One region of the Bacillus sp. 179-C3.3 HS genome, then DNA from elsewhere that is predicted to be linked to it. Evidence: riboswitches for the same ligand, from Rfam matches in the RefSeq annotation. Region 1 holds a riboswitch; each other region holds the start of a gene.
What was found. Region 1 has a riboswitch for S-adenosylmethionine ahead of mtnW (2,3-diketo-5-methylthiopentyl-1-phosphate enolase). Riboswitches for the same ligand answer to the same signal wherever they lie in the genome.

Region 1 (7,707 bases):
AATATGTAATTGTTTTTCATCTGTCACATTTCTTAATTCAAGATATTATCAGAACTGATCTTCGCGTGTCAATCTTTTTTCGAAATTGCTTTACAATTCATAAAACAATCCATTACAGTGAGTTTATTGTTACGTAACTTGAATAGAAGGTGAAAAAATGGAATTTCAGCAATCAGATGTGTTGAGAAAATTACCTAAGCAGTTCTTTGCATCGCTTGTCCAAAAAGTGCAGAAAAAGATGCAGGAAGGGGCAGATATCATTAATTTAGGTCAGGGAAATCCTGATCAGCCAACTCCGCCACATATAGTGAAAGCCATGCAAGAAGCGGTAGAAAAGCCTGAAAATCATCAATATTCTTCATTCCGAGGAACGACAGAATTAAAAGAGGCTGCCGCTACCTTTTATGAAAGAGAGTATGGCGTTACCCTTGATCCGACATCGGAGGTTGCGATTTTATTTGGTGGTAAAGCAGGGCTTGTTGAATTACCCCAATGCTTACTGAATCCTGGTGATACACTCCTCGTTCCAGATCCAGGCTACCCTGATTATTGGTCGGGCGCTGTGCTTGCCGGAGCTGAAATGGTGACAATGCCTCTACTCGAAAAAAATGATTTTTTACCTGATTATGATCAATTGTCAGATGATCATAAGGAGAAAGCAAAATTGATGTACTTAAATTATCCAAACAATCCAACGGGTGCAACGGCCCATCGTGCCTTTTTTGAAAAAACAGTCACTTTGGCAAAAGACCACGAGATATGTATTGTCCATGACTTTGCATATGGTGGCATTGGATTCGATGGAGATCAACCAGTGAGCTTTATGCAAATAGATGGCGCCAAAGACATAGGAATTGAAATATATACATTGTCTAAAACATATAATATGGCTGGCTGGCGCGTCGGTTTTGCTGTCGGGAATCCGTCTGTGATTGAAGCCATTGAGCGATATCAGGATCATATGTTTGTTTCCCTTTTTAAAGCAACACAAGACGCAGCAGCGACAGCACTATTAGCTGATCAAACATGTGTACAGGAACAAAATGAACGATACGAAAAAAGGCGCAATACTTGGATTGCAGCCTGCAAGGAGATTGGCTGGGACGTTCAGGCACCGAAGGGATCATTTTTTGCTTGGTTAAAGGTGCCAGATGGATATACATCGGAATCTTTTTCGGACTTATTATTAGAAAAAGCGCATGTGGTCGTTGCACCAGGAAACGGTTTTGGGTCTCACGGTGAAGGCTACGTGAGAGTGGGTCTTTTAACAAGTGAGGAACGGCTAAAAGAAGCAGTGAAACGAATTGCTGCGTTAGGTTTGTTTGAAAAAAAGTCATTGACAACGTAAAAGAACGATGCGATAATTCAGGCAACATTTAAGAAAATTGAATATTCTTATCAAGAGTAGGCAGAGGGACTAGCCCAATGAAGCCCGGCAACCGACTTCCATGAAGCACGGTGCTAATTCTTGCAGCAGGCGCTGAGAGATAAGATTCGGATGAATGATACGAAACCTCTTTAAGGCGCTGATCTAGCACTGAAAGAGGTTTTTTTGTTTGAACATAAGCAGGACGCAATTGAAAGGGGATTCCTAGTGAGTGAATTACTGGCGACATATGTACTAACACATCGAGAGAATGAAGAGATGGACCGGAAAGCGGAGCAGATCGCGCTTGGATTAACGGTCGGATCATGGACAGATTTGCCGCAGCTCAAAAAGGAGCAGCTCAAAAAACATAAAGGCCGTGTGGTCAACGTCAATGAGAAGTTTGCCGCAACACCAAATGGATTGTTTCAATCAGAGGTGACCATTGCATACCCGGAGGCAAACTTCTCAGCAGATATACCAGCCGTTTTAACGACGATTTTCGGGAAGTTATCATTGGACGGGAAAATAAAGCTTGTTGACATCGAATTCTCTACGGCGTTTAAGAAAAACCTACCAGGACCGGTATTCGGAATTGAAGGCATTCGAAAGAAGCTAAATGTGTATGATCGTCCGTTATTAATGAGTATTTTTAAAGGCGTGATCGGTCGTGATATGGCGGATTTAAATGAACAACTTCGACTGCAAGCGTTAGGCGGCGTTGACTTCATTAAGGATGATGAAATCTTATTTGAAAGTCCACTCGCTCCTTTTGAAGATCGAATCAAAGAAGGAAAGAGGATCTTAAAGGAAACCTATGAAGAGACAGGTCACCGCACGCTCTATGCAGTCAATCTCACTGGCAGAACCTTTGATCTAAGAGATAAAGCCTTAAAGGCAGCCGAACTTGGGGCTGATGCGTTGCTGTTTAACGTCCATGCCTATGGGCTTGATGTGATGCAAAGTTTAGCGGAAGATTCAGAGATTCATTTGCCGATCATGGCTCATCCAGCAGTGAGCGGGGCATACACATCGTCTCCTGAATATGGATTCTCAACGTCTCTTCTTTTAGGAACCCTCAATCGATATGCAGGCGCCGATCTGAGTCTATTTCCATCTCCTTATGGCTCTGTCGCACTTCCGAAAGCAGAGGCGCTTGGAATCTATGAAGCTTGTCTGAAAGAGGACACCGTAAAGCGAACATTCCCTGTCCCATCAGCTGGCATTCACCCTGGCATGGTACCGCAATTAATCAAAGATTTCGGAATCGACCATGTGATCAATGCAGGTGGAGGGATTCATGGACATCCACGTGGAGCCATCGGCGGTGGCAAAGCATTTAGATCAATCATTGATGCTGTAATAAATGATATTCCGGTTGAACAGCAGGCATCCTCTTGTTCAGACTTACAAGCAGCACTTGATCTTTGGGGAAGGGTAGAGGATTAGATGAAAAGGCCAATTGTATGTTGTGATTTTGATGGAACGATCACGAAAAACGATAATATTATCAGGATCATGAAACAGTTTGCACCTAGCGAATGGACGAAGCTAAAAGACGCTGTTTTGTCAAAGGAGATCACCATTCAAGAAGGTGTCGGACGAATGTTTCAATTACTAGACAGTGATCAGAAGGAAGCGATACAATCGTTTATTTTACAAGATACAGAGATTCGAGAAGGATTTGAAGAATTTGTCGCTTATTTAAAAAAAGCTGACATTCCTTTTTATGTGTTAAGCGGAGGAATGGACTTTTTTGTCTACCCAGTACTTGAGGGCATTGTAGAGAAGCAATCTATTTATTGCAATCATGCGTCGTTTCAAAAGGAGCGTATTCAAATTGAATGGCCTTTTGCCTGTGATTCGCAATGCCAAAATGGCTGTGGCTGTTGTAAGCCGTCCATTATTCGACAGCTGACCGATGAGAATGACTTTATTATCATGATTGGAGATTCGGTCACAGATATAGAGGCGGCAAAGCATGCTGATTTCACATTTGCCCGTGATTATTTACTGAATGAATGTAAAGAAATGAACGTCATCCACCAAGAGTATGAAACATTTATTGATCTAAAAGCGCAATTCGCACAAATAAAGGAAGTGAAGGAATGGGAGAGACAAAGAGTAAACGCTGGCAGGAGTTAGCCGAAGTCAAACGTGAACTGGCACAAAGAGACTGGTTCTTTGGAACAAGCGGAAATCTATCCATCAAGGTGTCGGATGACCCAATCACATTCTTGGTGACGGCAAGCGGGAAGGATAAACGAAAAGAAACAAACGAAGATTTTGTGCTTGTTGATGCACAAGGTCAGCCAGTTGAACCGGGCGAAACGCTTAGACCATCAGCCGAAACATTGCTTCACACCTACTTGTATGAACGGACGAATGCAGGCTGCTGTCTCCATGTGCACACAATTGATAATAATGTGATATCTGAGCTATATGGGGATCAAGGAGAAATTCGGTTTAAAGGCAACGAAATCATTAAAGCGCTTGGTTATTGGGAAGAGGAGGCAGAAGTCGCTCTACCTATTATAGAAAACCCAGCACATATCCCGCATCTTGCTGAACAATTTGCTGCACATCTAAGTGAAGGTAACGAATCAGGAGCTGTACTCATACGTAATCATGGCATTACGGTGTGGGGAAAAACAGCATTTGAAGCAAAGCGTGTGTTAGAGGCATATGAGTTTTTATGTAGTTATCATTTGAAATTATCACTCTATCAATCCCAACTTATTAGATCATAGGAGGAGAAACATATGGCGACAATTTATATTCATAATGAAGAGAAAACATTACTTGAAAACGAACAAGAAGTTCAGGCATATTTAGAAGAACAAGGTGTCATTTATGAACATTGGGATATTGCAAAACTACCAAGTTCATTATCAGAAAAGTATGATTTAACTGATGAAGAGAAAGAAGAAATTTTGACCGTCTTCCAAGATGAAATTAGGGCCATTTCTGAGCGAAGAGGCTACAAAGCACAGGATGTCATTTCGTTATCTGATTCGACACCTCATTTAGATGAACTACTTCAAAACTTCCAGCGCGAGCACCATCATACAGACGATGAAGTGAGGTTTATTGTGAGTGGACATGGAATCTTTGCGATTCAAGGGAAGGATGGCGTCTTTTTTGATGTAAGACTAAACCCAGGCGATTTAATTTCAGTGCCTCCTCATATCCGCCATTACTTTACACTGCAAGAAGATCGCAAAGTAGTTGCCGTTCGCATTTTTGTCACGACTGAGGGCTGGGTGCCAATTTACGAAGAAGAAACCATATGATGTGAGAGCTGATCATTCCGTGAAGACGGAAGATCAGCTTTTTTTAGTAAATTAGACATAAAACGGGGAAAAACTTGTTTTTTTTACACTTCTGCATAGGAGAAATTTCTGTTGAACTTTTGAGTCAGTCCCGCCAAATTTGACGTTTACACCTTAAAATGATTGGGTAGAAGGTCTTTAGACTGTCAAAAATTAAATAAAATAAGCATATTTAATTTAATTTACAAATAAAGTATAATTTTGGTGTCGGTTCATTTAAAGCGTAGACAGACGAATTCATTGCGGGAGCTGAGATGAGATGAATATGTATGTAAAGAAAGAACAGTTATTAATGTCAATTGATGAAAAGAGAAAACAAATGGTAGAAGCGGCACAAGTAGAAGGATACACAGCTGAGATGACAATCAAGTATAGTCAAGAATTGGACAACCTGATGAACGAGTATCAATACCTTCTATCACATGAGCAACAAGCTGTGACTTCCTTTCATGATATTGTGTCTCAAATGAGTCTCTTATCAGTGAATCGTCCCTCTTACTAACAGGAAAAACCGACTTGCGTATGCAAACCGGCTGAATGTAGCTATGCTGAGTGTGCAGAAGGAAGCATGATGAGTACCGTTGTTCCTTTATTCACTTCACTCTGAATATCAATTGTCCCGCCATACATCGAAATGATTCGTTTACAAACAACAAGCCCAAGACCTGTTCCTTTTTCCTTCGACGTAATAAATGGAAGGAAAATGTGTGTAAGCATTTCTTCTGGGATTCCTTCACCTGTATCTTTCACTTTAATAATCACCTGTTCTTTTTCAGTCTCAATCATAATCTTCAAGTGACCACCATTAGGCATGGCTTCTAATGAGTTTTTTGCTATATTCAATACGACCTGTTTAATGTGATCCTTTGTGCAATAAACACCAACATCTTGAATCGTATTGATTTGTAAATCAACCTCAACATTATACAGATTGGCTTCTGAGAAAACGATAGGCATGATTTCGCTCACAATTTCTTTGACGGAATTATTCTGCCACTTCTCAGCAGTTGGTTTCCCTAATACAAGAAACTCACTAACAATTTGATTGATTCGTTTAATTTCTTCCTCGATGACAGAGAAATAGAGCTTGTCTTCCTCAGAATGATACTTCTTTTGAAGCAATTGAATAAATCCACTAATACCGGTTAAAGGGTTGCGAATTTCATGTGCGGTACTTGCTGCAAGTGTCCCAATTAACTCAAGCTTTTGCGCTTCATTTTGCTGACGTTCTTGTTGGGTTTGTCGTCTTAACATCATGTATTGGACAAGCGTGAATAAAATATTTAATAAAATAAATGCACTTGATAGAGGAAACAGCATAACAGATAGGACTTCAGATACTGTAGCTCGCTGCGGGAAAACCTCTAGCTTCCAGCTATTTTCATCTAAATATGTCGACACCGTTCGGTCATTTTCAGATGCTGGCTGTGGGCCACTTGTAAACACCACATCGCCATGTTGGTTGTGCATTTTAAAATGAAGATCTGGATTCAATACGTTCATGATATTTCTTAAATAATCAATTTGAATCGCAGCGACTAATACATTGGTGACTTGATCATTCTCATCTAAGACAGGTACACAAATAGAGAGGATGCGTTGTTTCGTAATTCTACTTATGTAGTTATCTGTAATCTCAGTCTGTTTTGTGATTTGAATGCGCTTGAAATAATCTCTGAATGATAAATTGACTTTTTCTTTTAACGGGGTAGTGCTGGCAGTGACATCTCCTTTTTCATTTAAGAGATACAAGCCTGAAAAACGAGGTTCTTGTTTATAGATTTTCTCTAGGATGTGTTGGACTTTTTTCGTTTCTAGCGGCTGATCAAACCCCATCGCGAGGGATGTTAATCTCGCTTCTGTTTCACTGATTAAATAATTCATTTGGTTTTTGTGAATATTTAACATGAGTGTCGCCGTTTGTTTGTTTTTTAAATCGATTTTTTCAGTTTCTTTTTCATAGATAAAATAACTAATGATTAGGGTTGGAAGCACCACCAAAATAAGATACAGTCTGATTTTCTTCCAAAACCCTTTCAGTATGCTCATCATTCATCGCTCCAACGTATTACCTAATAGACTTATTATAGCATTGAAATAATCTTCATTACGATCACTTGTGTCATTTTTAAAAAATTAGGTGATTCGGTATAGGCTTATTTTCATGTTATTTATTGACCAACATATTGACATTTTACTTATTGTTTATTAATGTCACAGTAAGTGGGTTGTATGACATAAAGGATGATAAAAAATGGAAAATAAAAATGTTGAAAAATCATTGAAATTGTTTATTGTATTATCACGTGCGTATCGTTCAATTAACCACCATATGAACAAGCATATTATTCAGCACGGTCTGAATCCGACTGAATTCGCTGTATTAGAATTGCTTTATCATAAAGGGGATCAACCGCTTCAACAAATTGGTGATAAGATTCTCCTAGCGAGCGGAAGTATTACGTATGTAGTGGATAAATTAGAGAAAAAAGAACTACTCAGTCGTAAAGCTTGTGCTGAAGACCGCCGGGTGACATTTGCCCATATTACAGAAAAAGGACGGGCGTTGCTAGACGATATCTTCCCAGATCATGCGAAAGAAATACATGAAATGATTAGTGTGCTGAGCGAAGAAGAGAAGGATGCCTGCATTGATATGCTTAAACATGTGGGACTTCGTGCAAAGCATTTATACGACCATAAAGAATAGCATAAAATAAAAAGGAAGCCACAGGCTTCCTTTTTATTTTGCTTTTTTCTCAATCGGTAAAATGAGAACTTCTACGCGTCTATTTTTACTTCTACCTTCTGCTGTATCATTTGAAGCAATTGGTTTGAATTCTCCATATCCCTTTGTACTAAAGTTTTCTTGGTCTAAGTCGGAGTTTTCAAGAAGAATATCTAAAAAGTTAACAGCGCGAATGGCACTTAAATACCAATTGGATTGAAAGTCTGAATTTTTAATTGGCACATTGTCTGTGTGTCCGCTAATGACAATGCCGCGTGCTG
Region 2 (7,707 bases), on a different contig from region 1:
CTTTAAAGGTATGTACGAAATGCGTAGGGGCAATCATGACACAGCCTTTCACCATTTAAAATTGGCAGAGAATAACCTAGATCTCGTGCACGATGACATTGAAAAAGCAGAATTTCACTATAAAACTGGGTGCTTATACTACAATATTAGATCCACTCTACTCTCCATCCACCACTTAAAGAAGGCTTCATCAATTTATGACGCAGACCCATGTTATGTGAAAAAATCAATCAGCTGCCAAATGATGCTTGGATTGAATTATGCAGATCAAGCTAAATATGACAAGGCAGAAGCTTTGTTACAACAGGTGATTCATTCCTTAGAACAGATGGAAGATCTCGACTTACTCGGTCACGCATACTGCAATGCCGCCTTTATTAAAAGTCTGAAAAAAGAATACAGCGACGCTGCACCGCTTCTAAAGAAAGCATTATTGTTAGAAACATTTGAAACTTCTTCTCCAAGCGGCTATTTACTTGCCATGTACGCCTATACAAAAGCGTTGTTTAAACTGAAAAACACTAGTTTGTTCCACTATTACGTTCAGCTTTCACTTCAAAAAGCAGATCATTTAAAACAACGCAACATTTCGCTGAAATTATCCATTCTAGAACTGCTCATGCTACAGCCAAACAATATGATGGAACAAATCATTTCTTATTGTGATCAATTAGAATCAATGAACTTTCTCGTAGACCTTGAAGCTATTTGTGAGGACATCGCGGAGTACTTAACAGAAAACGGACATCATGAAGAATCAACTTATTTTCAGAATAAGGCTTTATCATTCAAACAAAGTTGAAGATGAGGAGTTGTTGAAGGATGAAGAAATGGCTCGTAACTAGTACGGCGGCTTTCATACTTATTATGACAGGGGTTTTCGTTGATCATTCCACTCAAATTGATCAACAATCTGCCCATTCACACAATGATGGAACCATTATTCAAAAGGGAGATCGTGGAACCAATCCTTAATGTGCTTCTACGAATAAAAAGGAGTAGCTGTTTGCATAGCAGCTACTCTTTTTTTGATCAATCGATTTCCCGTTTAATATTTTGCATTTTTTCATCTAAGTAATTGGCGATATCCGCCGCTTCTTTGAGCTCATCAGTTAGTTGATGAGGGATATCATTTTGCATTTTATAATAAATCTTATGTTCAAGACTTGCCCAGAAATCCATCGCGATCGTCCGCACTTGAATCTCGACTTTCACATACTCTACACGATTGGTTAAGTAGACGGGAATCTCAACAATTAAATGAAGGCTACGGTAACCATTCGGTTTAGGATGTTGGATATAATCTTTCACCTCAAGGATGGTCAAATCCTCTCTTTGTCTCAACACATCGATAATATTATAAATATCTTGAATAAAGGAGCAAATGATACGGACACCTGCGATATCATGAATATACTCCTTGGCACATTGTGTCGTGATATCGCATCCTTTTCTAGCTAATTTACTCGCAATGCTTTCAAAGGATTTGATACGTGATTTTGTATGCTCTATTGGATTGTGTCCATGGATCAAGTTGTACTCCTGGCTAATGATAGAAAACTTTGTGTCCATCTCATCTAGCGCAAATTTATAGACTAATAGTTCATTTTTCCAATCTTCCATGACATTTTTCAAATCTTCTACATGGGTTACTGACAGATTCATTTCTATTTGTCATCTCCTTTTGGCAAGCGGCTTTTACACCGATGTCCAATGACTAGACGGAGAAACGACTCGTTTGGTTTTAAATTTAGCTACGCTGTTTGTAATAGGTCAGTGCCAACGCCAACGCAAGGACAGATCCTTTTACGATGTCCATTGCGTAATAAGGGACAGACATCATGACCAAACCATTTTGTAAAATACCGATGAGGACAGCTCCTATAAATGTACCAAATGCATTTGGCTTGCCTGCGCCCATGACTGAAAAACCGATGAAGGCAGCAGCTACTCCGTCCATTAAGTAGGGGGTTCCTGCATTAATTTCTGCTGTCATGACTCTCGAAGCCAGCACAATGCCCCCAATTGCTGCAAATAAAGCCGATAAGAGATATGCGACGAATTTGTACTTGTTGACATGAATACCAGACAATCGAGCAGCTTCCTTATTCCCGCCAATGATGTACATAAATCGCCCATGCTTTGTATAAGTCATAAAGATATGCGCGAATAGCACAATCGCCGCCATAATGAGAATGATATAGGGCACCTGACCGATGTGACTAAAAAAGGCTGGAATCGTCCCAGTGGAGAAGGTGCCATCCGGCATGACCATATTTTCTGAAATGGTCGCTCCTTTTGTATACGTTTGAGCCAGCCCTTGTATGATAAACATCATAGCTAACGTCATGAGCATATCTGGGATCTTCATTTTAACAATCATCCATGCATTCAACAGACCGACAATCATTGAAGCTGCAAGTGCAGATAGAATGGCAAGGAGTGGGTTCTGCGAAAACCATACAAACATGGAAATAACAATCGCATTAGATAACGTGGCAACGGAGCCTACAGATAAATCAAAACCATTCACGGACAATGAGATCGTTATTCCCACTGCAATAATGGTTACGATCGAGATTGACCGTAAAATATTGATGAGGTTTCCAGATTGTAAAAAGGCTGGATTCGCAGCCGAAAAGACGACAATTAAGACAACAATCGTTAAAATCGTGCCATATTGATAAAAGAAATCAAACAGTTGAAATGATGACTGCTGTTTTTTCCTTTGTTGAACAGGTGAAATGTGTCGTTCACTCATGATTGTCCTCCTGTTGAATGATATAAAAGTTCTTCTTCCGTCATTGGCCGCTTCATTTCCCGGGCAATGCTGCCATCATAAAGCACATAGACACGGTCTGCTATGCCCGCAATTTCTGACAGTTCACTTGAAGCATAAATGATTGATTTTCCACGATCAGCAAGTTCAGCAATCAGAGAAAAGATGTCCTTTTTCGCTCCAACGTCCACGCCCTTCGTCGGTTCATCAAAAATATACACATCGGCTTCAGCTAACAGCCATTTGCCTATGACAACCTTTTGCTGATTTCCACCAGATAGATACTTCACCTTCGTTTCAAGAGAAGGTGTTTTTACGCCAAGTCGCTCGACCATTTCTTCGGCGGTTTGCTTTTCCTTCAGTCGATGGATAAAGCTGAATATCCGTGTGAAGACGGATAGGCTTGCTGTCGTTAAGTTCCACCCTACTGTTTCCTCTGTCAAAATGCCTTCTTTTCTCCGTTCCTCAGGCACTAAGGCTAGTCCTGCTCTTACTGCTTGATGAGGTGAGTTGATTCTCACTGTTTTCCCGTGAATCTGCACAGTGCCCGTGCTTTTTTCAGAAGCGCCAAAAAGAGCTTTGCATAATTCTGTTTTCCCTGCTCCAACAAGGCCTGCGATGCCTAGAATTTCTCCCTTCTTCACATGAAAATGAATGTGATCCAGTTTATCAGGATCTGTTAAATCTTTCACGTCCAGCACAACAGGGAAATCATTCGAAAACGTACGGGTTGGGAATTGCTCATCTAACGGGGCTCCTAACATCTCTTCAATAACCTGTTTCGGGTCCGTTTCTTTGACAAGATGTGTCGCCACGCTCGATCCGTTTCGCATGACGGTCAATTCATCACAGATGGAGAAAATTTCTGGCATGCGGTGGGAAATAAAGACGATGCCCGTTCCATTTTGTTTCAGCTGTTCAATCAGAGAGAATAATTGACTAGTTTCTGCATGGCTGAGCGGTGCAGTTGGTTCATCTAATATTAAAATGCTACATTGAGCGGAGACTGCCTTCGCAATGAGCACCATCTGCTTTTCTGCAAGCGTTAATTCACTGACAAGCCGCTTTGTGGAGAGGTTGATCTCCATCTCCTTCAGCGTTTGAGCCGCCTGACGATGAAGCTCCTTCCAGCGAACAAACGGCTGCCGCTCAATTTCATGCATCATCATATTCTCACCAACACTTAAATAGGGCACAAGAGCTGTGTCGACTTCTTGATGGACAGTCTGCACACCGTATGTGGCCGCATCCTTTGGTGTGTGAATAGATGCCAATTGCCCATTGATATGAATGGTCCCTTGTGCATGTGAATAGGCCCCTGATAATACTTTCATTAAAGTCGACTTCCCAGCGCCATTTGCTCCGATCAGCGCATGTACCGTCCCTTTTTTCAACGTAAAATCAACTTGATCTAATGCCTTGACCCCTGGAAATTCAATCGAAATCTGTTTCATGTGAACAAGTGGCGATGTCATAGGTGTTCTCCTCCAATGATCGTCATCTGAAAAATGAAACACTCTCTAATGAAAGAGAGTGCATGTTGATTATTTTGCATAATGGTTCTTTAAGGTTTTCATCCAGTCCTCTTCAAAGGCAGAAGATGAACCAAATCCCTTCACTTCTTCCGCAAGGTTCACCATATTGATGGCTTTCCCTGCCTGTTGGAGCTGCTTTTGTGAGATAAGTGAGGCCTCAAGGTCATAGGAAGAAGGTGTTTCCTCTCCAGCTATTTTTTTCGCAAGGATTCGAACGTCAACCTCCCCAATTAGCTTTGGATCTACTGCTGCTGTATACTTCCAAGGGCTGTCTTTCGTCGTCATTTCCTGAAGATCCGCATTTGAGACATCAATTCCATAGATCTTGACTTCTGTTCTTCCTGCTTCTTTTAAAGCTCTTGCCGCACCGATCGCAAATGCATCCCATGTCGCGAAGATTGCATCAAGCTTGCCCTTCGGATATTTATTGAGCATTGCCGCGACAGCATTTTGCGTTTGCACGGATGTATCAGAAGATGCAATACCAAAACGGTCAATCTCTTTTATCCCTGGATGCTTCTCAAGGGTTTCTTGGTATACCTTGTTTCGTCTGACCATTGGCGGAAATCCATCTACCCACAGATAGGCAATGTTCGCTTTCCCATTAAAATCAGCGACGAGTGTGTCCAATGACTTCTTGGCTAATTGTTCATCATCTTGAGAGGTGACTGTGACGCCTTTGATATCCTTCAGCTTAGGGTTTGAATCAAATGCCACAACTGGAATTCCCTTCGCTGTAATCTTCTTCACATCAGCGACTGTCGCCTCATCATCTCCATGGGAAATAATGATGCCATCATAGTCTTCTTCTAGTGCCTGGGAAATCGCATCATGGAACTTCGCTGTATCTCCATTGGCTGTATACACATCAACCGTAAAGCCTAGTGCCTCACCTTCTGCTTTTGCACCAGCTAAAAATTGCGCTGTGTGGTCATCTCCACCAATTTTGCGGATGACTTTAATCTTTGCCCCCTGCCCTTTTGCAAATCGCTCTGGTACATTGTCAAAGGAAACATTTTCGTTCGTTTTCGCTTTTGATCCTGAGCTTGATCCCGCTCCACAACCAGTTAATACAATGGTTAGTACCGTCAATATCACAAGAAATGATGTCAAATTGTTACGCTTCATTGCTGTTCCTCCTCAAAGTTGTTTATTTTCCCCATAGGAAAACTAGGTAAAAGTGTTAGACCTCACCCGTCAACCCATGGATTGATTCAAAATAGAGACAAAAAAGCCTCTCTTTTTAAAGAGAGGCTGGATGACCGTTGCATAAGATATGTATCGGATCGTCTTCCTCTCTTATCTGTCAAAGCTTTGATCGCTTTGCAGGAATTAGCACCAATTTCTAAAGTAGAAACGGTTGCTGGGCGTCATAGGGCCAGTCCCTCTGCCTCTCTTGATAAGAGATTCGTATGAAATTTTGCGTTAAATGTTCCCTTTACTTTAATGCGATGTCACATCGTTGTCAATCACTTTTTTGAATATTTTTAAAATGACTCACTCAATCTGATAAGTAGGAGATGCTAGCTTGACAGGATTCATGCGACGTTGCCCATTGCCATGTAGTAGTCAAAAGGTGTATAGTTGAAAAAAAATCTGACAGAAACACAGCCCGCTTTTTAATTATCTGATTAATCAGTTAATAACGAATCTGGATTTTATTTCTTTTTTAAGAAGGTGGTGGCACAGGTAACTTACAGTAGAGAGAAGGAAAGCGCTTTACCTGAATTTTCTCATGAGAATTCCAGAAAACCTATTGCTAATATTTCGTGAAGGTATAGAATAGAATCATAATTATTTCGTATTATTAGAATTTTCAAATAATCAATAGCAAGGAGATTTACAATGCCAAAACAACCCATCCGTGTAGAACTCAGTTCAACAAAAAAACCAAAACCTCAATCTGATCAGCTTGAATTCGGGAAAATCTTCACAGACCACATGTTTGTGATGGATTATTCAACTGATAAAGGCTGGTACGATCCAAGGGTTATTCCCTATCAAGCGATTCCGATGGATCCAGCTTCTATGGTTTACCACTATGGTCAATCTGTGTTTGAAGGCTTAAAAGCGTATGTTTCTGACGATCAAAAAATTCTATTATTCCGTCCAGAAAAAAACATGGAACGCCTAAACAGATCCAATGATCGCCTGTGTATCCCTCAAATTGATTCAGAAACTGTGTTAGAGGGGTTAAATGAACTCATTCGCATTGATAAGGATTGGGTACCTGATGCAGAAGGAACTTCTCTTTATATTCGTCCGTTTATCATTTCCACTGAACCTTATTTAGGGGTTGCACCGTCAAACACGTATAAACTCATCATCATCTTGTCTCCGGTGGGCTCCTACTATAAGGAAGGCATTCACCCTGTTAAAATCGCCGTTGAAAATGAATTTGTTCGTGCCGTAAAAGGCGGAACAGGTAATGCTAAAACAGCTGGCAACTATGCATCAAGCCTAAAAGCACAGCAAGTGGCTGAAGCAAAAGGATTTTCACAAGTTCTTTGGCTTGATGGGGTTGAGAAAAAGTACATTGAAGAAGTAGGCAGTATGAACATCTTCTTTAAAATCAATGGTGAGGTCGTCACGCCGAAATTGAACGGAAGTATTCTAGAAGGCATTACACGGAACTCTGTGATCGAACTGTTAAAGCATTGGGACATTCCAGTGAGAGAACGTAAAATCTCAATTGATGAACTCATTGAGGCACACAAAACAGGTGAACTGGAGGAAGTGTTTGGAACAGGGACGGCAGCCGTCATTTCTCCTGTTGGGGAGTTAATTTATCACGACCAACAATACGTCATTCAAGATGGGCAAACGGGTGACATATCGAAGAAATTGTACGAAGCCATTACTGGCATCCAAAAAGGGACACAGCCCGACATCTTTGGTTGGACAGTGGAAGTCGATTCTGTCGTGAAGCAGGCATAACATAACAAAGAACCCTTCATCGTGAAGGGTTCTTTTTCCTTTTCATCAAATCGTCCACCAAAACAAGATCGATACACACACAATGAGCCCTGCATATATCCACCCTTTCCATTTGATATGACGCTTTTTTTCAATCAACAAAAAGACTTCCGGTAAAAAGATAGTGATGATTTCAAGTATAAAGATCACAATATAAATGAATGGAAGTGGATTCATCTGGAGGTTCGTAATTCCTGGTCCTCCTCCAATTGTCGTCAAATACATCAACAAGTTGGTCACCGGGATTGTAAAACAAACCAACAAGCGAAATATATAGATCCATCTATATGATTGATTCCGTCTAAGACCAATAAACGAAGCGATGATACCATACAGAAACAGCACCAACGTGCCAAAACTAAAAATAGGGTGAAAATAAAAACCATAAATCATTAAGCCGAATAATATCATATTTCT
Region 3 (7,707 bases), on a different contig from region 1:
AGGATATTGGTTGTTTGAACAATATTCGTAAAGGCATTTGGATCGACTTCCTTTATAATCTGTTCAAGTTCGTACAGCTCATACCTTGTGATGACAATGACCATCATTTCTTTTTGTTCGTTTGTAAATGCTCCTTTTGCAGGCACAGTCGTAATTCCTCTCACCATTTTCCCATGTATGGCTTCTTTGATTTCATCTGCTTTCTTCGTGACAATCATCGCTGTCAGCTTTTCGTGTCTTGTATGGATCGCATCAATGACCCTTGTGGTGACATATAAGGTGACAAGGGTATATAAAGCTTTCTCCCAACCTTGTAATAATCCTGCCGTGAAAATAATGATTCCGTTTAGAATGAAGAAATACGTCCCAACAGGCTTATCTTTCCACTTGGCTAAAATCATTGCAATAATATCAAGTCCACCTGTTGATGCACCGTATTTCAGGGTGATTCCGATACCTAATGCAGAAATAACACCACCAAACACAGCATTCAATAAAATATCCTCAGACACGCTCGTCTCGGGTAAAATGCCGAGGAAAATGGTTGTTAAGGCAACACTGATAATGCTATAAAACGTAAAGGATCGACCAACCTTCATCCAGCCTAGAATTCCCACTGGAATGTTTAAGATAAATAATAGAATCCCTGTGGATACATTAAAAGGTGCATATTGCTCAAATAAACTTGATAACAGCTGTGCTACCCCAGTAAAACCACTTGCATACACGTCAGCTGGTATTAAAAATAAATTCAGTCCAATTGCATTTAATAATGCACCAATGACAACAACGATAAATTTTTTTGCTTCTCCAATGAACATGATGTCATACCTCCACTGACCATTCTCTTTATGGTTTTCCCTAAAATTTTGAATTTGAACACAAAAAGACAATTTATATGATATAGTTAGGCTAAAAAGTGATAAACTATGGCGTATTCCATTCAGAAAGAAGGGATTTTGATGACCGTTCATATCATAGCAGACAGTGCTGCTGATCTGCCTCTTTCTTATTATGATGAACATAACATAACATTAATTCCGCTCCGTGTGTTACTTGGTGAGCAGGAATTTGAGGATTTAATGACGATTGATCCAAAACAAGTATATGAAGCGATGAGACATGGGGAAAGTCCAAAAACATCACAGGCTTCTCCTGCTAGAATCAAAGAAACGTTTGTCGCTCTCGCTCAAACCCATACATCTGCACTTTATGTGGCATTTTCATCAGAGCTTTCCGGTACATACCAAACGGCCGTGATGATGGCGAATGAAGTGAAGGAAGAATATCCTCAATTCGATTTAAAAATCATTGATTCTAAGTGTGCGTCACTTGGCTACGGACTTGCAGTAAAACACGCGCAATCTCTAGCCATTGACGGAAATACAATACAAGAAATTGAAACATCTGTAAAGCACTTTTGTGAATCTTTACAACATATTTTCACTGTAGATGATTTATCGTATTTAGCAAGGGGCGGAAGAATCAGTAAAGCGTCCGCATTTGTTGGTGGTCTGTTAAGCATTAAACCGATTTTACATGTCGAGGATGGAAAACTGATTCCCCTTGAGAAAATACGCGGCCGCAAAAAATTGCTCAAGCGCATTATTGAGCTGATGAAAGAACGTGGGACGGACTGGTCAAATCAAACAGTTGGTATCAGTCATGGTGATGACCTCGCACTTGCTGAAGAAATGAAACAATTGATTGAAACGGAATTTCAACCGAAGGACATCATGATCAATATGATCGGCGCAGCCGTCGGTTCCCATTCTGGTCCTGGCACGCTTGCCATCTTTTTCACAGGCAAATAAACATCAAAAAGCACCCTTCCCTCGTCATACGGGAAGGGTGCTTTTCTTATGAAAGCTTAAATTTATGAACTGTTTCATTTAATCTTGCTGTCATTCCCATTAGCTCTTCTACTTGCTGGTTCATCTGATGGAATGACTGTAGCTGTTCATTGGCTGAAGCAGAAATTTCTTCGCTGCCTGCTGCGGTTTCTTCTACAACGGCACTAATATTTTCAATCGAACGCAGCACTTCTCCGCCAAGCTCTGTTGATTGATTAATTTGCTGATTTAAAGTTGCCATCTCTTGTTTAATATGTTGTGCTTTTGTTTCTATTCCTTCAAAGGAATGAGATGTTTCGTCCATTGCTTCCTGCTGATGAAGAGACAGCTTCACCCCTTCTTGTACAGTCTGACTAATGGACTGAATGCCACTTTCAATGTGACCTACCATGTCAAAAATTTGTCTCGTTGCTCTAGATGATTCGTCTGCTAATTTGCGAATTTCATCTGCGACAACAGCAAAACCTTTTCCAGCTTCACCTGCTCTAGCTGCTTCAATGGCAGCATTTAATGAGAGGAGGTTTGTTTGATCGGCAATGTCTGACACTGTCTTCGCCATGGCTGAAATTTCAGTGGCATATTGCGTAAATTCTCCTGCAGATTGTTCGATTTGTTTCGTTGCCTCTGTATTTTTTTCAATGGCTTCTCTTGTTTTTGTTAACGTGTGCTTTCCACTGTTTACTGCCTCAATGGTTTCCTCTGTACTAGCAATGACCGTATGGGATCTGTCGGAATTTTTGCGGCCATGCTGATCCATTTTCTCAATCAAGCCCACACCGTGCTGAAGATCTTCTGATATGGCTTGTGATCCATTCGCCATTTCGTCTGTCGAAACAGATACTTGATTGGCTGATTCCATGAGCTTCTTGTTTTCTTCATCTAAGTCTAGCGAGAATTTTTCGACTTGGCTTGATACATTACTAATTTCTTTAATTAAACTGATCAATTGGTCTGTCATTTGGTTGAATGATTCATTCAAACCGCCAATCTCATCCTTGCGGCGGACGTTCATCCGTTCAACAGCCAAATTCCCTTCTGCGATCTGTTTGGCTCGATAAGATAGTGATTTAATTGGCGCCACAATCGATCTCGTAAGACCAATGTTCAAGACGACTGAAATGACAATGAGCGTGAGTGCTGCAACCATTGCACTCGTAATAATCCACTGTACATTTGCCGCTGTATTTTCTTGGTTTTGTTCATATGCTTCTTGTGCTCTTTTATTGATCGTATGGACGTCGTTTAACACACCGTTAATTCTTGCTGCCACACGTCTCGCATCGGCTGCATTTTTCTCACCAATGGCACTATTGGCTTCTTTTGTCCATATGTCATACTTTGATGTTAATCTCGTTAATGCTTCTTTGTTTAACTGCCCTGCGTTTTCATTTAACGATTGCAGTTGTTTTTTAGCCGTTGAAATATTATTTTGAACCACTTCTAATTGTTCATCTGAGAGCGTCACAGAGTAGTTGGTCATGGCTTGTTCGACACTTTCAAAGCTCGCCTTCGTTTTTTGAACGTTTAATAAAGTTTGGACCTCTGATTCGTTTGATGATTGAATTTTTGTCATACTAACAATAATAAAAGCGATAACTGCAACTGCTAAAAGAAGTGAGACGAGTGAATTCAGTAAAATCTTGACCTTTATACTCATGATGCCGCCCCCTCTTCTTCAAGAAGCGTTTGCTTCATTTTATTTAATTTCTCAGTCAAAGGCTCTGCATTCTTGAGGACTCTGATTCGAGCCATATCCAATCCATTGTTGCTTAAATCATAGACGACATGACCACTTTTGATTTTGTTGCTTTTGACCAGTTGTTCACTGAATTGATAAACGACTTCATCTACTTTTTTAACCATAGAAGAAATGACAGCTTTTTCAGCGGTATAATACTGATCACTATCCACACCAATTGCATATTTCTTCTCAGCTTGTGCTTGTTTTAATACACCAACACCCGTATATCCGGCTGCTGCATATAGAACGTCTGCTTTCTTATCAATCATCTCTTTGGCTATTTTACCGCCTTTTCCTGCATCGCTAAATGTGTTTGCATAGGTCGTTAAAATCTTGATTTTCGGATTCACTGATTTTGCGCCTTCTTCATATCCTTTTTCAAAACGGTGAATGACCTCTGCATCTACACCACCCACAAAACCAATGACGTCACTTTTCGATGTCATGGCAGCAAGCGCTCCTGCTAAATAACTTCCTTGTTCCTCTTTAAACGTAACAGAGGTGATATTTTCTAACTCAGATGCGGCATCTATGAGCAAGAATTGTTTTTTCGGGTACTTTTTCGCTACCTTTTCTAAGTCTTCTTGCATACTAAAGCCTACGGCGATGACGAGATCATTGCCATCTTTCACAAGCTCCGTCAGCCCTTTTTCATATGTATCTGTTTCAGCAATTTCTCGATAATCAAATTCAATACCGAGTCCTTCACGTGCTTTTTCTAACCCTTTAAATGACGAATCGTTAAACGATTGATCACCAAGGCCATCTTCAGTAAGCATGATGCCGATACGCTTCACATCTGATGTAGCTTTTTCTTCTTTTTCATTGCTACATGAGGCTAACACCATGAGCATGGCTGCCATCAGAAGAAATGAGATTTTTACTTTCATCCAAACACACTCTCCTTTTTCATCCTTACTTTCTTTTTATCGGATTAGGAGGTAGTTATTTCACCAATTAGAAGATATTTTTGTTACTTTTTTCACTTAAAAAACCCATTTTTTTAAAATAAAATAAAAGAAGTGAGCATTTGCTCACTTCTTCTCATACGTCCAACCATCTTTTTGGTAGACTTGATTATGTTTCATGAGATGACCTAAGGCTCGCTTAAACGCTGCCTTACTCATTTGAAATCTTTCGCGGATATCATCTGGATTACTTTTATCCCAGTAAGGCATTGCACCATTTCGGTTTCTCAAATAAGTTAAAATGTCTTCCGCATCTACAGACAATGCATCTTGCTTTCTCGGAAGGAGGGATACGTTGACAGTCCCATCTTCTTTCACCGCGATCACACGACCTGTCACGGTCGATCCCAATCTTGGTTCTTCCCTTCGTTCTGTATGATGAATAAATCCTCTCACCCCTGTATCTGTCAGCATAAAGGAGCCAGTCGCGATTAAACGGTAAATCGTCCCTGTGATTTCTTTGTTCATCAAGGTTTCTGGCGCTTCAGTAAATAATTCACTGATCACGTCTTCTGTCGCAGGTTTTGCAAACATTCTGCCGTAGCTTGTGACTTTCAGCATACAATACAGTTTGTCGCCTTTTGCCGGCCAAGCTTCCTCAAAAGGGGGAAGGTGTTCTGTTGCAACGAGTGCATCCTTTGATAACCCAACATTTACAAAAACGCCCATATCCTCAACAACATCCACGACTTCTACCCATCCATATGTATGTGCATTTATGAGTGGCATTTTCATCGTCGCCGCTAATCTTTCCTCATGATCTACATATAAGTACACGTCCACTTCATCTCGGTCATCAATATCCTCTGTCATTTCACTGCGATGCAAGAGGACAGAATCTTCACCATCTGTCAAAAAGTAGCCGTATTCCATTTCTTTATCTATTTGCAAGGTCAATTGCACACCTGGTCTCATGTTCTCTTCCTTCCTATCTGCCCTCACAAGAGCGTTCGTTCATCTTTTGATTTCACTTTATTCTACTATACTTCTCTGTACATGAACATCACTAGTTCTGTTAGATAAATTAGACAAACGACAGTTGATTTATACAGCAAGAGCTTGAAGTCTTGATTTGATCATGGCTAAGGTTTCTTCTTCAGTGCATGGCATGGTAAGATAAACGCAATATCTATAGTTGGAGGTCATGTAGCATGGCAAAAGAAAGTTCATTTGATATTGTATCGAAGGTCGAATTACCTGAAGTGCAAAACGCCATTCAAACAGCGTTAAAAGAAATCAAAAATCGTTATGATTTTAAAGGGAGTAAAAGTGATATTTCACTAGAAAAAGAAGAGCTTGTGCTTATTTCTGACGATGATTTTAAGCTTGAGCAGTTAAAAGATGTCCTTGTATCAAAGCTCATCAAGCGAAACGTGCCGACGAAGAACATTGACTATGGTAAAAGCGAGCATGCCCTCGGCGGAACAGTGCGTCAGCGCGCCAAACTGATTAGTGGCATTGATAAAGAAAATGCCAAAAAGATCAATAACCTCATTAAACAATCTGGGATCAAAGTGAAATCTCAATTTCAGGATGATCAAGTGCGGGTCACAGGGAAAAATAAAGACGATTTACAAGCGATCATCTCCCTTATACGAAAAGCTGACTTGCCGATTGATGTCCAATTTATAAATTTTCGATAAATTTCAAATTTTCCATTGATTATTTCCAATTTTTTCGATACAGTTGATAAAAGTTCAAATCATTGACATTTTCATATCGCTTTCTTATCAAGAGAGGCAGAGGGACTGGCCCTGTGAAGCCTCAGCAACCGGTGTAAGTAGAAACTTGTTTTCTATGACCAAGGTGCTAAATCCAGCAAGCAACTGCTTGGAAGATAAGGAGAAGAATTACGATACACCCAAAAAGTCTTCTTCTTATCAGAAGGCTTTTTTTGTTACATAGAAATAAGGAGGAATACAATGGGCTTATTACAAGATTTAGAGAACCGCGTATTGATTGCAGATGGTGCAATGGGAACACTCTTATACTCATATGGCATTGACCGCTGCTTTGAGGAATTAAATTTATCGAAGGAAGACGAAGTCAAGAGAGTACACGAAGCGTATGTCCAGGCAGGAGCTGACATCATTCAAACCAATACGTATGGGGCGAATTATATTAAACTATCACGCTACGGCTTAGAAGAGGAAACGAAACGGATCAATACAAAAGCTGTACAAATTGCCAAAGCAGCCGCAGGTTCTGCATATGTCCTTGGGACAATTGGTGGAATTCGAACATTTAACAAAAATGCCTACTCGATCGACGAAATCAAACGAAGCTTTCGAGAACAGTTGTACCTGCTATTAAATGAACAGCCTGACGGATTATTGCTCGAAACCTATTATGATCTTGAAGAAGCAAAAGCCGTTCTCCAAATTGCACGCAAAGAAACGGATCTTCCCATTGTCATGAACGTCTCGATGCATGAACAAGGGGTCCTGCAAGATGGAACACCGCTCAAAGACGGTTTATTGCAAATGTCGTCACTTGGCGCTGATGTTGTCGGGATTAATTGTAGACTTGGCCCTTATCATATGATTCAGGCACTCGAAGGCGTTCCACTTTTAGAAAATTCCCATTTATCTGTCTACCCTAACAGCAGCCTCCCTTCTCTTGAAGAAGGCAGACTCGTCTATGATACAGATAATGATTATTTCAAAAAAAGTGCGTTAGCCTTTAGAAATCAAGGAGCACGCATGATCGGCGGTTGCTGTGGAACAACGCCTCAGCACATTCGCGCTATGGCTGAAGCTGTTCAAGACTTAGCACCGATCACTGAAAAAGAAGTCAAAGTGTTAAAAGAAGAAATCATTTCAGTTCGAGATCAGCGCACAGAACCAGGACTTGATGAGCTAGCGACCAAAAAACGCACGATTATTGTTGAGCTAGATCCGCCGAAGAAGCTGAACTTTGACAAGTTTCTAGTCGCTGCGAATGAATTAAAGAGTGCAGGCATCGATGCGCTAACGCTCGCTGATAATTCTTTGGCCACACCGCGTATTAGCAATGTCGCCTGCGGCGCTTTATTGAAGCAGCAGCTCGATATGCGTTCACTTGTTCATATCACATGTCGTGACCGGAACTTAATTGGGCTTCAATCTCATTTGATGGGTCTGGATACTCTTGGCTTAACCGATAT

Region 2: it holds a riboswitch for S-adenosylmethionine, as region 1 does, so the genes downstream of both, AB1K80_RS00550 (sugar ABC transporter substrate-binding protein) here and mtnW (2,3-diketo-5-methylthiopentyl-1-phosphate enolase) in region 1, are expected to answer to the same signal.
Region 3: it holds a riboswitch for S-adenosylmethionine, as region 1 does, so the genes downstream of both, AB1K80_RS10815 (bifunctional homocysteine S-methyltransferase/methylenetetrahydrofolate reductase) here and mtnW (2,3-diketo-5-methylthiopentyl-1-phosphate enolase) in region 1, are expected to answer to the same signal.

Annotation. Positions count from the first base shown of each region.
Region 1 is NZ_JBFEFT010000002.1:185,636-193,342, reverse strand. Features, by position in the region: gene AB1K80_RS02680 (pyridoxal phosphate-dependent aminotransferase) at 158-1,348, shown strand; SAM riboswitch class I at 1,393-1,494, shown strand; gene mtnW (2,3-diketo-5-methylthiopentyl-1-phosphate enolase) at 1,595-2,815, shown strand; gene AB1K80_RS02670 (2-hydroxy-3-keto-5-methylthiopentenyl-1-phosphate phosphatase) at 2,816-3,511, shown strand; gene AB1K80_RS02665 (methylthioribulose 1-phosphate dehydratase) at 3,475-4,116, shown strand; gene AB1K80_RS02660 (1,2-dihydroxy-3-keto-5-methylthiopentene dioxygenase) at 4,129-4,659, shown strand; gene AB1K80_RS02655 (Spo0E family sporulation regulatory protein-aspartic acid phosphatase) at 4,958-5,200, shown strand; gene AB1K80_RS02650 (ATP-binding protein) at 5,242-6,747, opposite strand; gene AB1K80_RS02645 (MarR family winged helix-turn-helix transcriptional regulator) at 6,953-7,408, shown strand; gene motB (flagellar motor protein MotB) at 7,442-7,707, opposite strand, start outside.
Region 2 is NZ_JBFEFT010000001.1:108,279-115,985, reverse strand. Features, by position in the region: gene AB1K80_RS00575 (tetratricopeptide repeat protein) at 1-802, shown strand, start outside; gene AB1K80_RS00570 (hypothetical protein) at 823-975, shown strand; gene AB1K80_RS00565 (GTP pyrophosphokinase family protein) at 1,033-1,665, opposite strand; gene AB1K80_RS00560 (ABC transporter permease) at 1,751-2,761, opposite strand; gene AB1K80_RS00555 (sugar ABC transporter ATP-binding protein) at 2,758-4,254, opposite strand; gene AB1K80_RS00550 (sugar ABC transporter substrate-binding protein) at 4,324-5,442, opposite strand; SAM riboswitch class I at 5,611-5,720, opposite strand; gene AB1K80_RS00545 (branched-chain amino acid aminotransferase) at 6,160-7,251, shown strand; gene AB1K80_RS00540 (hypothetical protein) at 7,297-7,701, opposite strand.
Region 3 is NZ_JBFEFT010000015.1:29,841-37,547, forward strand. Features, by position in the region: gene AB1K80_RS10785 (YitT family protein) at 1-821, opposite strand, end outside; gene AB1K80_RS10790 (DegV family protein) at 963-1,814, shown strand; gene AB1K80_RS10795 (methyl-accepting chemotaxis protein) at 1,861-3,510, opposite strand; gene AB1K80_RS10800 (BMP family lipoprotein) at 3,507-4,484, opposite strand; gene AB1K80_RS10805 (S1 RNA-binding domain-containing protein) at 4,629-5,477, opposite strand; gene AB1K80_RS10810 (YajQ family cyclic di-GMP-binding protein) at 5,714-6,205, shown strand; SAM riboswitch class I at 6,287-6,406, shown strand; gene AB1K80_RS10815 (bifunctional homocysteine S-methyltransferase/methylenetetrahydrofolate reductase) at 6,485-7,707, shown strand, end outside.